3 regions of the Streptomyces sp. NPDC051921 genome follow, and region 2 is predicted to be linked to each of the others. Evidence: riboswitches for the same ligand, from Rfam matches in the RefSeq annotation. Region 2 holds a riboswitch; each other region holds the start of a gene.

Region 1 (4,110 bases), on a different contig from region 2:
CGTACGGCGGACGCCGGATCGTGCACGGCCACAGCCCCATCCCGTACCTTCTCGGCCAGGTCGGCACCGAGGACGGCGAGGAGGGCGAGCGCCCGGTCGTGGACGGCCCGCACGTCTACGCGGACGGGCTCGCCATCGCGATGGACGGCGGAGTGACCATGGCCGGAAAGCTGCTGGTCGTTCAACTCCCGCTGCCCGCCTGACGCATTAACCCTCCGCATCCGGGGAAGGCGATTTCCCGAAACACCCTGTCACCGCGTGCCGTAACCGCAATACCATCGGCTCATCCGTAGCAGGCTCTCCTCCGTTTCCGCCCGACCTGCCGTTCCCCACGGCCGGTTCCGGCCCTTACGGAGCATCGGGGGATGCACATGAACGTGGCTCCGCACCTGCTGACCGAGGATCGCGCCGAGTTCGAGCGGGTCCTCGACGACGCACTGCGCACCGCGCACGAACGTCCGGATCTCGCCGAGGTCGGGACCAGGCTCACGACCGCCCAGCTGCGCGCGATGGCACTGAACGCGACGGCCCTGATCACGACCGCGGCCGCGGTCGAGTACGACCACTTCGTGAAGGTCCGCGAGCAGCTCCGTGAGCAGATCCGCTCGGCGGGCAGCTCCCTGGCGAGCGGTACGGCCGACGTGCCGGTCGAGGGCGGCGCCGCGGCCGGCGCGGGCGTGGTCGCCGTCGTCACCGTCCTCGCCCCGCTGCTCGCGGGCACCGCGGCCGTGATCTTCCTGCTGGTCGGCGCGGTCCTGAAGATGCTGGACCCGGCGCCCGCCTTCGCCGACACACTGCTCACCGCGGGCCTGTTCTTCGGCGCCCTCGGCGCGGCCGGTCTGCTCTGCGCCGCCGCCGGGCTGCTGGTCACCGCCCTGCGCAACAGCGCGACGGAGGTCCACGCCCCGGACCCCGACGACGAGTTGTCGCGCGCCCGGGCGGCCTGGCGCCAGGCGCTCCTGGAGCGCGGGGTCCTGCCCTTCCTCCGCGACGCCCTCGCCGTACCGCCGCCGGGTGAGCGGCCGACGCCGCCCCCGGCCCGCCGCATACCGAAGGTCGGGTACAGCGGCCCGGACTTCACCAGCCCCAACGAGGGCGCTCCGGCGCCACGCCCGACCTACACGAGCCCCGACTTCACCAGCCCGGACTTCACGGGCCCGGAGTACACGCGCCCCGACTTCACGGGCCCGGACTTCGGGAAGCCCGAGCCCAGGCCCGAGTGACCGCCGGACTCCCCCGAGGGCACCGGCCCGCGACTCCCCCGAGGGTCGCGGGCCGGTGCCGGTCAGCGGGCCGGTGCCGGTCGGCAGGCGGCCGTTGCCGCTCAGCGGACCGGGGTCAGTCGGCCATCGGCAGGTAGACCCGGTTGCCGGACGCGGCGAACTCGGCCGACTTCGCGGCCATGCCCGCCTCGATCTCGTCCGCCTTCAGGTCACCGCCGTGCTCGCGGCGGATGTCCTGCGAGATCTTCATCGAGCAGAACTTCGGGCCGCACATCGAGCAGAAGTGGGCCGTCTTCGCGGGCTCCGCCGGCAGCGTCTCGTCGTGGAACTCACGAGCCGTGTCCGGGTCCATCGCCAGGTTGAACTGGTCCTCCCAGCGGAACTCGAACCGCGCGTCGGACAGCGCGTCGTCCCACTCCTGCGCGCCCGGGTGGCCCTTGGCCAGGTCCGCCGCGTGGGCCGCGATCTTGTAGGTGATCACGCCGGTCTTGACGTCGTCCTTGTTCGGCAGGCCCAGGTGCTCCTTGGGCGTGACGTAGCAGAGCATCGCCGTGCCCCACCAGGCGATCATCGCCGCGCCGATGCCCGAGGTGATGTGGTCGTACGCCGGGGCGACGTCCGTGGTCAGCGGGCCGAGCGTGTAGAACGGCGCCTCCTCGCAGATCTCCTGCTGGAGGTCGATGTTCTCCTTGATCTTGTGCATCGGGACGTGGCCCGGGCCCTCGATCATCGTCTGCACGTTGTGGCGCTTGGCGATCGTGTTGAGCTCGCCGAGGGTCTTCAGCTCGGCGAACTGCGCCGCGTCGTTGGCGTCCGCGATCGAGCCGGGCCGCAGGCCGTCGCCGAGCGAGTACGTGACGTCGTACGCCGCGAGGATCTCGCAGAGCTCCTCGAAGTTCGTGTAGAGGAAGTTCTCCTTGTGGTGCGCGAGGCACCAGGCGGCCATGATCGAGCCGCCGCGCGAGACGATGCCGGTCTTGCGGCGGGCGGTCAGCGGCACGTACGGCAGCAGCACGCCGGCGTGCACCGTCATGTAGTCGACGCCCTGCTCGGCCTGCTCGATGACCGTGTCCTTGTAGATCTCCCAGGTCAGCTCCTCCGCCTTGCCGTCGACCTTCTCCAGGGCCTGGTAGAGCGGCACGGTGCCGATCGGCACGGGGGAGTTGCGGAGCACCCACTCGCGGGTGGTGTGGATGTTGCGGCCGGTGGAGAGGTCCATGACCGTGTCGGCGCCCCACTTGGTCGCCCAGGTCATCTTCTCCACCTCCTCCTCGATGGAGGAGGTGACCGCGGAGTTGCCGATGTTGGCGTTGACCTTCACCAGGAACCGCTTGCCGATGATCATCGGCTCGATCTCGGGGTGGTTGACGTTGGCCGGGAGCACGGCGCGGCCGGCCGCGATCTCCTCCCGCACGACCTCGGGGGAGACGTTCTCGCGGATCGCGACGTACTCCATCTCCGGCGTGATCTCGCCACGCCGGGCGTACGCGAGCTGCGTGACGGCCTGGCCGTCGCGGCCACGACGGGGCAGCCGCGGGCGGCCCGGGAACACCGCGTCGAGGTTCCTCAGCCCACCGCCGCGCGGCGAGGTGTGCTTGATGCCGTCGTCCTCGGGGCGGACGGGACGGCCCGGGTACTCCTCCGTGTCGCCACGCGCGATGATCCAGTTCTCGCGCAGGGGCGGCAGGCCACGCCGGACGTCGGTGTCGATGGTGGGGTCGGTGTACGGGCCGGACGTGTCGTACAGCGTCACGTCCTTGCCGTTGGTGAGGTGCACCTGACGGACGGGCACCCGGAGGTCGGGGCGGGAGCCCTCGACGTATCCCTTGTGCCAGCCCGGCGTGCGCTCGCCCTGGCCGTTCCGGCCGTCCGTCTGGTCGGAGGCAGGCGTGCGTGCATCCTGAATGGTCATGAGACCGAATCTCCCTACGCCGGCATTACCCGGTAACAGGTTCGGCGGTCGGCGCAGCCTCCTCCCGTACGTACGTCAGTACGTGTGTACGGTGATCAGCGCCCTCTCAGCCCGGTGCTCCGAGCTCCCGCGTGTGCAAAGGTGCCACCACGCTAGCGTCATGTCGGCCGTGCTGAACAGTGGGCCCCCGACTGTTCTTGCGATGATCGGTCGGTGACTTCGACGCATCAGCCCCACGAACCGCACGACCACGGGCATGCCCACGGGCCTGGTCAGGGCCACGGGGACGGGCCCGGCGGCCCGGGCCACGGGAGCGGGGGCGGCGGCCACGGACACGGTCACGCGCACAGCCACGGGCCCGCGGCGCCGGTCTCCCGGCATCTGCGGAAGGTCATCGCCGCGGTCCTCATCCCCTTCGCGACCGCTGTGGCCGTCGGGCTGCTGGTGCTGTGGCCGGGCAGCACCCCGGCGCACCAGCGGACGGGCGTCGGCTTCGACCGCCAGACCGAGCAGGGCAAGGTCACCGCCGTCGCGCACATCGACTGCAAGGACGTGAACGCCGCCCAGGTGCCGCCGACCGGCGACACCTCCACCCCGGAGGGTCGCGAGGCGGTCAACGGGCAGCAGGGGCAGTGCGCGAAGGCGACCGTCATGGTCACCAGCGGGCCGGAGAAGGGCCGTACCTTCACCGAGATCGTGCAGCCGGACGCGCCGAGGCAGCTGCACGAGGGGCAGGGCGTGGTGGTCGCGTACGCCCCCGACGCCCCGCGCGACCTGCAGTACTCGGTCACCGACGTGGACCGGAAGGTGCCGCTCTTCGTGCTCGCGGGCATCTTCGCGCTGGCGGTCGTCGTCGTCGGCCGGATGCGCGGCGTGATGGCGCTGATCGCGCTCGCCGCGAGCTTCCTCGTGCTGTCCTTCTTCATCCTGCCGGCGATCATCCAGGGATCGAATCCGCTGGTGGTCGCCATCGTC
Region 2 (4,110 bases):
AAGCCCGGAGAACTCACTTTCGTCGCCCCGCGCGGAGCCAAGCAGCCCCCGCGGCACCTCGCCGACCTCACGCCCGCAGAGCGCAAGGAGGCGGTCGCCGCGATCGGCGAGAAGCCGTTTCGCGCCAAGCAGCTGTCCACGCACTACTTCGCGCGGTACGCGCACGACCCGGCCGAGTGGACCGACATCCCGGCCGCCTCGCGCGAGAAGCTCGCGGGGGAACTGCTGCCCGATCTGATGTCGGTGGTGCGGCACGTCTCCTGTGACGACGACACCACCCGCAAGACGCTGTGGCGGCTGCACGACGGCACCCTCGTGGAGTCGGTGCTCATGCGCTACCCGGACCGGGTGACCATGTGCATCTCCTCGCAGGCGGGCTGCGGAATGAACTGTCCGTTCTGCGCCACCGGGCAGGCCGGGCTCGACCGGAACCTGTCGACCGCCGAGATCGTCCACCAGATCGTCGACGGCATGCGCGCGCTGCGCGACGGCGAGGTGCCCGGGGGCCCGGCGCGGCTCTCGAACATCGTCTTCATGGGGATGGGCGAGCCGCTCGCCAACTACAAGCGGGTCGTCGGCGCCATCCGGCGGCTGACGGACCCCGAGCCGGACGGGATCGGTCTGTCGCAGCGCGGCATCACCGTCTCCACCGTCGGTCTGGTGCCGGCCATGCTGCGGTTCGCCGACGAGGGCTTCAAGTGCCGGCTCGCCGTCTCGCTGCACGCGCCCGACGACGAGCTGCGCGACACGCTCGTCCCCGTGAACACGCGCTGGAAGGTCCGCGAGGTCCTCGACGCGGCCTGGGAGTACGCGGAGAAGTCCGGCCGCCGGATCTCCATCGAGTACGCCCTGATCCGGGACATCAACGACCAGGCCTGGCGCGGCGACCTCCTCGGCCGCCTGCTCAAGGGCAAGCGGGTGCACGTCAACCTGATCCCGCTGAACCCGACGCCCGGATCCAAGTGGACCGCGTCCCGCCCCGAGGACGAGAAGGCGTTCATCGAGGCCATCGCCTCCCACGGTGTTCCCGTCACCGTCCGCGACACCCGCGGTCAGGAGATCGACGGTGCCTGTGGACAGCTGGCCGCCGCCGAACGCTGACCTTGTACTCTGAGCTCGAACACATCTGCATATTCCGACAGGGGAGCGCCACAGCGCTGAGAGTGCGGTGACCGTCAGACCGCAGACCCTCTGAACCTCGCCCAGGTCATTCTGGGTAGGAAGTTCGGTCGTAACTCGAGCTGTTGCGCCCTGCCCGCGTCCGCCGCCCGGACGCGGGCAGGGCCGCGTCTCTTCCTGGTCACACCCAGGAGGAAGAACACGTGAACACCAAGAAGGCCGCCGCCGCCGCGCTCGTCGCGGCGCTCGGCGTCACCACCCTCGCCGCGTGCGGCACCGAAGGCGCCAGGGGATCGGCCGGCAAGAGCGGCGAGCCCGCGCCCAAGACCGTGACCCTGGTCAGCCACGACTCCTTCAACGCCTCCAAGGAGGTGCTGGCGGAGTTCACCAAGCAGACCGGCTTCACGGTCAAGGTGCTCAAGAGCGGCGACGCCGGCGAGGCCGTCAACAAGGAGATCCTCACCAAGGGCTCCCCGCAGGGCGACGTCTTCTTCGGCGTCGACAACACCCTGCTGTCCCGGGCCCTCGACAACGGCATCTTCACTCCGTACGAGGCCAAGGGCCTGGACCGGGTGCCGGCCGCGCTGCAGCTGGACAAGGAGCACCGGGTCACCCCGATCGACACCGGAGACATCTGCGTCAACTACGACAAGCAGTACTTCACCGACAAGAAGCTGGCCCCGCCGCAGACCTTCGACGACCTGGCCAAGCCCGCGTACAAGGACCTCCTCGTCGTCGAGAACCCCGAGCGCTCCTCCCCGGGCCTCGGCTTCCTGCTCGGTACGGCCGCGAAGTACGGCGACGCCGGGTGGCAGGACTACTGGAAGAAGCTCAAGGCCAACGGTGTGAAGACCGTCGACAGCTGGGAGCTCGCCTACAACCAGGAGTTCTCCGGCTCCGCCGGCGGCAAGCAGGCCAAGGGCGACCGCCCGCTCGTCGTCTCGTACGCCTCCTCCCCGCCGGTCGAGGTGCTCTACGCCCAGCCGCAGCCGAAGGTGGCCCCCACCGGCGTCTCCACCGGCACCTGCTTCCGGCAGACCGAGTTCGCCGGCCTCCTGAACGGGGCGAAGAACCCCGAGGGCGGCAAGGCGCTGATCGACTTCCTGATCTCCAAGAAGTTCCAGGACGACATGCCGCTGCAGATGTTCGTCAACCCGGTGGCCAACGACGCCTCCCTCCCCGAGCTGTTCACCAAGCACGGCGTGGTGATCGACAAGCCGGAGACCATGGCGCCCGAGAAGATCGCCCAGAACCGCGACCAGTGGATCGAGCAGTGGACCTCGCTCGTCCTGAAGTAGGCCGGGAAGGCCTCCCGGCGGTCCCCGTCCGAGCGGACCGCCGGGGGACGGCGGCGCGGTTGGCCCTCATGGTGCTGCCGGTCGCCTTCTTCGCCGTCTTCTTCGCCTGGCCCGTCGTCTCGATCGTCGAGCGCGGGCTCAGGCCGGACGGCCACTGGGAGCTCGGCCGCTTCGGCGACACGCTGGCCCGGCCGGAGATCCTCGACGTCCTGTGGTTCACGCTGTGGCAGGCGCTCGCGTCCACGGCACTCACCCTGCTGGTGGCGTTGCCCGGCGCGTACGTCTTCGCCCGGCTCGACTTCCCCGGGAAGCGCATCCTGCGGGCGGTCGTCACCGTGCCGTTCGTGCTGCCCACGGTCATGGTCGGCACGGCGTTCCTCGCGCTGGTCGGGCGGCGGGGCCTGCTCGACGAGTGGTGGGGCGTGCGGCTCGACACCACGGTGTGGGCCATCCTCATCGCCCACGTCTTCTTCAACTACGCCGTCGTCGTGCGCACCGTCGGCGGCCTGTGGTCCCAGCTCGACCCGCGCCAGGAGGAGGCCGCGCGGGTGCTCGGCGCCTCCCGGTGGCGGGCCTGGCGAACGGTGACGCTGCCCGCGCTCGGCCCGGCCGTCGCGGCCGCCGCGCTCATGGTGTTCCTGTTCACCGCCAGCTCCTTCGGCATCGTGCAGATCCTCGGCGGCCCCGCGTACTCCACCCTGGAGACCGAGATCTACCGGCAGACCGCGGACCGGCTCCAGCTGTCCACCGCCTCCGTGCTCACGATGGTGCAGTTCGTCGCCGTCGGCGTGGTCCTCGCCGTGCACGCGCGGATGGTGCGGCGCCGGGAGACGGCGCTGAGGCTCGTCCCGCCGGAGCGGACCGCGGCCCGGCCGCGCGGCGCCGGACAGTGGCTGCTGCTCGGCGCGGTCCTGCTCTCCGTCGGCCTGCTGATCCTCGCCCCGCTCGGCGTCCTCGTCGAACGCTCCCTCGCCACCCCCACCGGCTACGGCCTCGACTACTACCGGGCGCTGCAGCACGTCGACGAGAACGGCACCTTCCTCGTGCCCATGACCGACACCATCGTCAACTCGCTGCAGTACGCGCTCGTCGCGACCGCCGTCGCCGTCGTCATCGGCGGCCTCGCCGCAGCGGCCCTCACACGGCGGGCCGGGCGGCTGGTCCGCGGCTTCGACGGGCTGCTGATGCTGCCGCTCGGGGTCTCCGCCGTCACCGTCGGCTTCGGCTTCCTCATCACCCTCGACGAGCCGCCGCTCGACCTGCGCGCCAGCTGGATCCTCGTCCCCCTCGCCCAGGCCCTGGTCGGCGTGCCCTTCGTCGTACGGACCATGCTGCCCGTGCTGCGGGCCGTCGACGAACGCCTCCGGGAGGCCGCCGCCGTCCTCGGGGCCTCGCCCTGGCGGGCCTGGCGGGAGGTCGACCTGCCGCTCGTGCGGCGGGCGCTGCTCATCGCCGCCGGCTTCGCCTTCGCGGTGTCCCTCGGCGAGTTCGGGGCGACGGTGTTCATCGCCCGCCCCGACAACCCGACCCTGCCGGTCGCCGTGGCCCGGCTCCTGAACCGGCCGGGCGAGCTCAACTACGGCCAGGCCATGGCCCTTTCGACGATTCTCATGGTGGTGTGCGCGGTGTCCCTGCTGCTGCTCGAACGCCTGCGCACCGACCGCACCTCGGGGGAGTTCTGATGCTGACGCTC
Region 3 (4,110 bases), on a different contig from region 2:
GGGTGCCGGGCAGGGTCGGGTCCGGAGTGAAGAGCCACTCCAGCATCTCTTCGTCGCTGAAGCCGTCGTCCCGCAGCAGGGTCAGGGTCCCGGCGAGGCCCTTGACCACCTTGTCGCCCTGGATGAAGGCGGCAGGCACCTGCAGCACCTTGCGCTCACCGCGGCGGACGGCGATGAGCTGGCCCTCCTTGACCAGCTGCCGCACGCGCGTCACCTCGACGTCGAGCATTTCCGCGATGTCGGGGAGGTAGAGCCAGGCGGGGACGAGAGCATCGGTCTTTGCGTCAATCTCGGTCACGTGACAAGCGTGCCATCCCGGACTGACAGTCGGTAGTCGGGCCTACCGGACTGCCGCCTTCAGGGGGACGGAGGGGTCGGCGGCCTTCGCCGGATCGAGTGGCGCGGCCTGCTCGATCAGCTTGCGCCCCTGGGCGAGGTCGCGGGGGCGGCCGACGGCGAGCAGGGCGATGAGCGCGTCCTCGCGCAGCCACAGCACCGTCCAGGCCTCGTCGGCCGGGTCGCCGCGCCACAGCAGGGTGTCGGCGGCGCCGTGGTGGCCCGCGTACTGGACGAAGCGGCCGAACTGCTCGGACCAGAAGTAGGGCACCGGGTCGTAGGGCGCGGCGGCCGCCCCGAGGATGTCGGCGGCGACGGTGCGGGGGCCCTGGAGGGCGTTGTCCCAGTGGTGGACGAGGAGCCGCTCGCCGTAGCGGGCGGAGGGAAAGGAGGCGCAGTCGCCGACGGCGTAGACGTCGGGCAGCGAGGTGCGCAGGCGGTCGTCGGCGGTGAGCGCGCCGCTCGGGTCGAGGGCGGCGCCGGAGCGCTCCAGCCAGCCGGTGGCGGGGCGGGCGCCGATGCCGACGACGACGGCGTCGGCGGGCAGCTCGCGCGGCGCGCCGGTGGCGCCGAAGTCCGTGGAGTCGGCGGTGAGGACCACCCTGCCCTCCTCGACGTGCTCCACGCGCGCGTGGAGCCGGAGTTCGGCGCCGCTCTCGGCGTACCAGGCGCCCATGGGGGCGGTGACCTCGGCGGGCAGGGCGCCGGCGAGGGGGCGGTCGGCGGCCTCGACGACGGTGACGGCGCAGCCTGCCTGGCGGGCGGCGGTGGCGAACTCGGCGCCGATCCAGCCGGCGCCGACGACGACGATGTCGTGGCGGCTCTCCAGGACGGGCTTGAGCCGGGCGGCGTCGTCGAGGGTGCGCAGCAGGTGGACACCGGGGACGCCCTCGCTGCCGGGCAGGGTGAGCGGGTGGGCGCCGGTCGCGACGACGAGCGTGTCGTAAGGGACGGGGCCGGTCTCCGTGTCGACCTCGTGGTCGGCGGCGCGCAGGCCGGTGACCTCGACGCCGAGGCGGAGTTCGACGTCGAGGGCCTCGAAGTCGACGTCGAAGGCGGAGTCCTCGGCCTTGCCGAGGAGGACGGCCTTGGAGAGCGGCGGGCGGTCGTAGGGCTGGTGGGGCTCGGCGCCGATGAGGGTGACGGGGCCGGCGAAGCCCTGCTCGCGCAGGGCGACGGCGGTCTGGACGCCCGCCATCCCGGCGCCCACGATCACGACGTGCCGTCCGGCCGGGCGCGGCGCCCGCCGCTCGTCCGCCGGTGCCTGCTGCTGCTCGCTCACTGTGTCCGCCTCCGCTCGCTCACCCGACCACCTTACGCATCTGACGGACCGTCAGGAAGGGAGGGGCCCTGTGGCGCTCGGTCGACGGCGGTTAGTCTGGCCGCCGTAAAGCACTCGCGGGAGCCCGGACGACCGGGCTGAGAGGGAGGCTGGCCGGCCTCCGACCGTACGAACCTGATCCGGGTCATGCCGGCGAAGGGAGGGGCTGGACGCCCATGTCGCGTACACGCACCACGTCTGACGTCCTCGTCATCGGGGGCGGCATCATCGGCCTGGTCACGGCCTGGCGGGCCGCGCAACGCGGACTGCGCACCGCCGTGGCCGACCCCGAACCGGGCGGCGGGGCCGCCCGGGTGGCGGCGGGGATGCTCGCCGCCGTCACCGAACTCCACTACGGCGAGGAGACCCTGCTCGGGCTCAATCTCGAGTCCGCCCGACGCTACCCCGGCTTCGTCGACGAGCTCGCCGAGGCCACCGGTCATGACGTGGGCTACCGCGCCTGCGGCACCCTCGCCGTCGCGCTCGACGCCGACGACCGGGCCCACCTGCGGGAGCTGCACGCCCTGCAGACCCGCTGCGGGCTGTCCTCGGAGTGGCTGAACGGCCGCGAGTGCCGCCGTCTGGAGCCCATGCTGGCCCCGGGCGTCCGGGGCGGACTGCGCGTGGACGGAGACCACCAGGTCGACCCGCGCCGGCTCGCCGACGCGCTGGTGACGGCCTGCGAGCGGGCCGGCGTGGTCTTCCACCGGGCCCTGACGGAGCGCCTGACGGTGGAGCGGGACCGGGCCCGGGGCGCCTCCCTGGCCGACGGCACCGCGCTCGACGCCGAGCAGGTGGTCCTGGCCGCGGGCAGCCTGAGCGGCCGGCTCGACGGCGTACCGGCGGAGGTCCTGCCGCCCGTGCGGCCGGTGAAGGGTCAGGTGCTGCGCCTGCGGGTGCCGCCCGCCTACGCCCCGTTCCTCTCCCGGACCGTCCGCGCGGTCGTCCGCGGCAGCCACGTCTACCTCGTGCCGCGCGAGAACGGCGAACTGGTCGTCGGCGCCACCAGCGAGGAGCTCGGCTGGGACACCACCGTCACCGCCGGCGGGGTGTACGAGCTGCTGCGCGACGCGCACGAGCTGGTGCCCGGCATCACCGAGCTGCCGCTCACCGAGACCCGCGCCGGGCTGCGGCCCGGCTCACCCGACAACGCGCCGCTGCTGGGCCCCAGCGCCCTGCCCGGGCTGCACCTGGCCACCGGCCACTACCGCAACGGGGTCCTGCTGACCCCCGTCACCGGCGACGTCATGGCGGACGCGCTGACCTCCGGCACGCTGCCCGACGAGGCACGCGCCTTCACCGCCCGCCGCTTCTCCCCCGCGCACCTGGAGCACGCATGAACGCGCCCCTGAACGAGTCCCCGAACGCCACCGCGCACGCGTCCGTGCGCGGCTCCGTGACCGTGTCCGTCAACGGTGAGGCCCGCACCCTCACCGGCCCCGTCTCCCTCGCCGCACTCGTGGCGACCCTCACCGCGGCGCCCTCCGGGGTGGCCGCCGCCCTCAACGAGACGGTGGTCCCGCGCGGCGAGTGGGCCACGACGTTGCTCGGCGACGGCGACCGGGTCGAGGTCCTCACCGCGGTGCAGGGAGGTTGAGCGCCATGTCCGACGACGTCTTCCCGCTCGGCGGCACGGATTTCTCGTCCCGCCTGATCATGGGCACGGGCGGGGCTCCCAGCCTCGACGTGCTCGAACGCTCCCTCGTGGCGAGCGGTACGGAGCTGACCACGGTGGCCATGCGCCGCCTGGACCCGAACGTGCGCGGCTCGGTCCTGTCCGTGCTGGAGCGGCTCGGCATCCGGGTGCTGCCGAACACGGCGGGCTGCTTCACGGCCGGCGAGGCGGTGCTCACGGCCCGGCTGGCCCGCGAGGCCCTGGGCACGAACTGGATCAAGCTGGAGGTCATCGCCGACGAGCGGACGCTGCTGCCGGACACGGTGGAGCTGCTCGACGCGGCGGAGACGCTGGTCGACGACGGCTTCGTCGTCCTTCCGTACACGAATGACGACCCGGTCGTCGCACAGAAGCTGGAGGACGTGGGCTGCGCGGCGATCATGCCGCTGGGCTCGCCGATCGGCTCCGGCCTCGGCATCCGCAACCCGCACAACTTCCAGCTGATCGTGGAGCGGGCCGGCGTACCGGTGATCCTGGACGCCGGAGCCGGAACGGCCTCGGACGCGGCGCTCGCGATGGAGCTGGGCTGCGCGGCGGTGATGCTCGCCTCCGCGGTGACCCGGGCCCAGGAGCCGGTCCTCATGGCGGAGGCCATGCGCCACGCGGTCGAGGCCGGCCGCCTCGCGCACCGCGCGGGCCGCATCCCCCGCCGCCACTTCGCGGAGGCCTCCTCGCCCCGCGACGGCCGCGCCCGGCTGGATCCGGAACGCCCGGCCTTCTGACCGCTCCGCGCGCCCCGGGGCCGCGGCCCGCGTCACAGCTGGGCTGCAGTCCCGGG

What was found. A riboswitch is a leader RNA that binds a small molecule or an ion and turns the genes downstream of it on or off. The one in region 2 is predicted to bind thiamine pyrophosphate.
Region 1: it holds a riboswitch for thiamine pyrophosphate, as region 2 does, so the genes downstream of both, thiC (phosphomethylpyrimidine synthase ThiC) here and AB0M16_RS31115 (thiamine ABC transporter substrate-binding protein) in region 2, are expected to answer to the same signal.
Region 3: it holds a riboswitch for thiamine pyrophosphate, as region 2 does, so the genes downstream of both, thiO (glycine oxidase ThiO) here and AB0M16_RS31115 (thiamine ABC transporter substrate-binding protein) in region 2, are expected to answer to the same signal.

What each region holds. Positions count from the first base shown of each region.
Region 1 is NZ_JBFAXU010000013.1:208,461-212,570, forward strand. Features, by position in the region: gene AB0M16_RS19390 (metallophosphoesterase) at 1-203, shown strand, start outside; gene AB0M16_RS19395 (hypothetical protein) at 366-1,223, shown strand; gene thiC (phosphomethylpyrimidine synthase ThiC) at 1,339-3,135, opposite strand; TPP riboswitch at 3,130-3,276, opposite strand; gene AB0M16_RS19405 (YibE/F family protein) at 3,349-4,110, shown strand, end outside.
Region 2 is NZ_JBFAXU010000028.1:105,489-109,598, reverse strand. Features, by position in the region: gene rlmN (23S rRNA (adenine(2503)-C(2))-methyltransferase RlmN) at 1-1,101, shown strand, start outside; TPP riboswitch at 1,131-1,241, shown strand; gene AB0M16_RS31115 (thiamine ABC transporter substrate-binding protein) at 1,323-2,417, shown strand; gene AB0M16_RS31110 (iron ABC transporter permease) at 2,486-4,099, shown strand; gene AB0M16_RS31105 (ABC transporter ATP-binding protein) at 4,099-4,110, shown strand, end outside.
Region 3 is NZ_JBFAXU010000022.1:81,679-85,788, forward strand. Features, by position in the region: gene AB0M16_RS26880 (Rv2175c family DNA-binding protein) at 1-298, opposite strand, end outside; gene AB0M16_RS26885 (FAD-dependent oxidoreductase) at 341-1,534, opposite strand; TPP riboswitch at 1,725-1,836, shown strand; gene thiO (glycine oxidase ThiO) at 1,834-2,997, shown strand; gene thiS (sulfur carrier protein ThiS) at 2,994-3,254, shown strand; gene AB0M16_RS26900 (thiazole synthase) at 3,260-4,054, shown strand.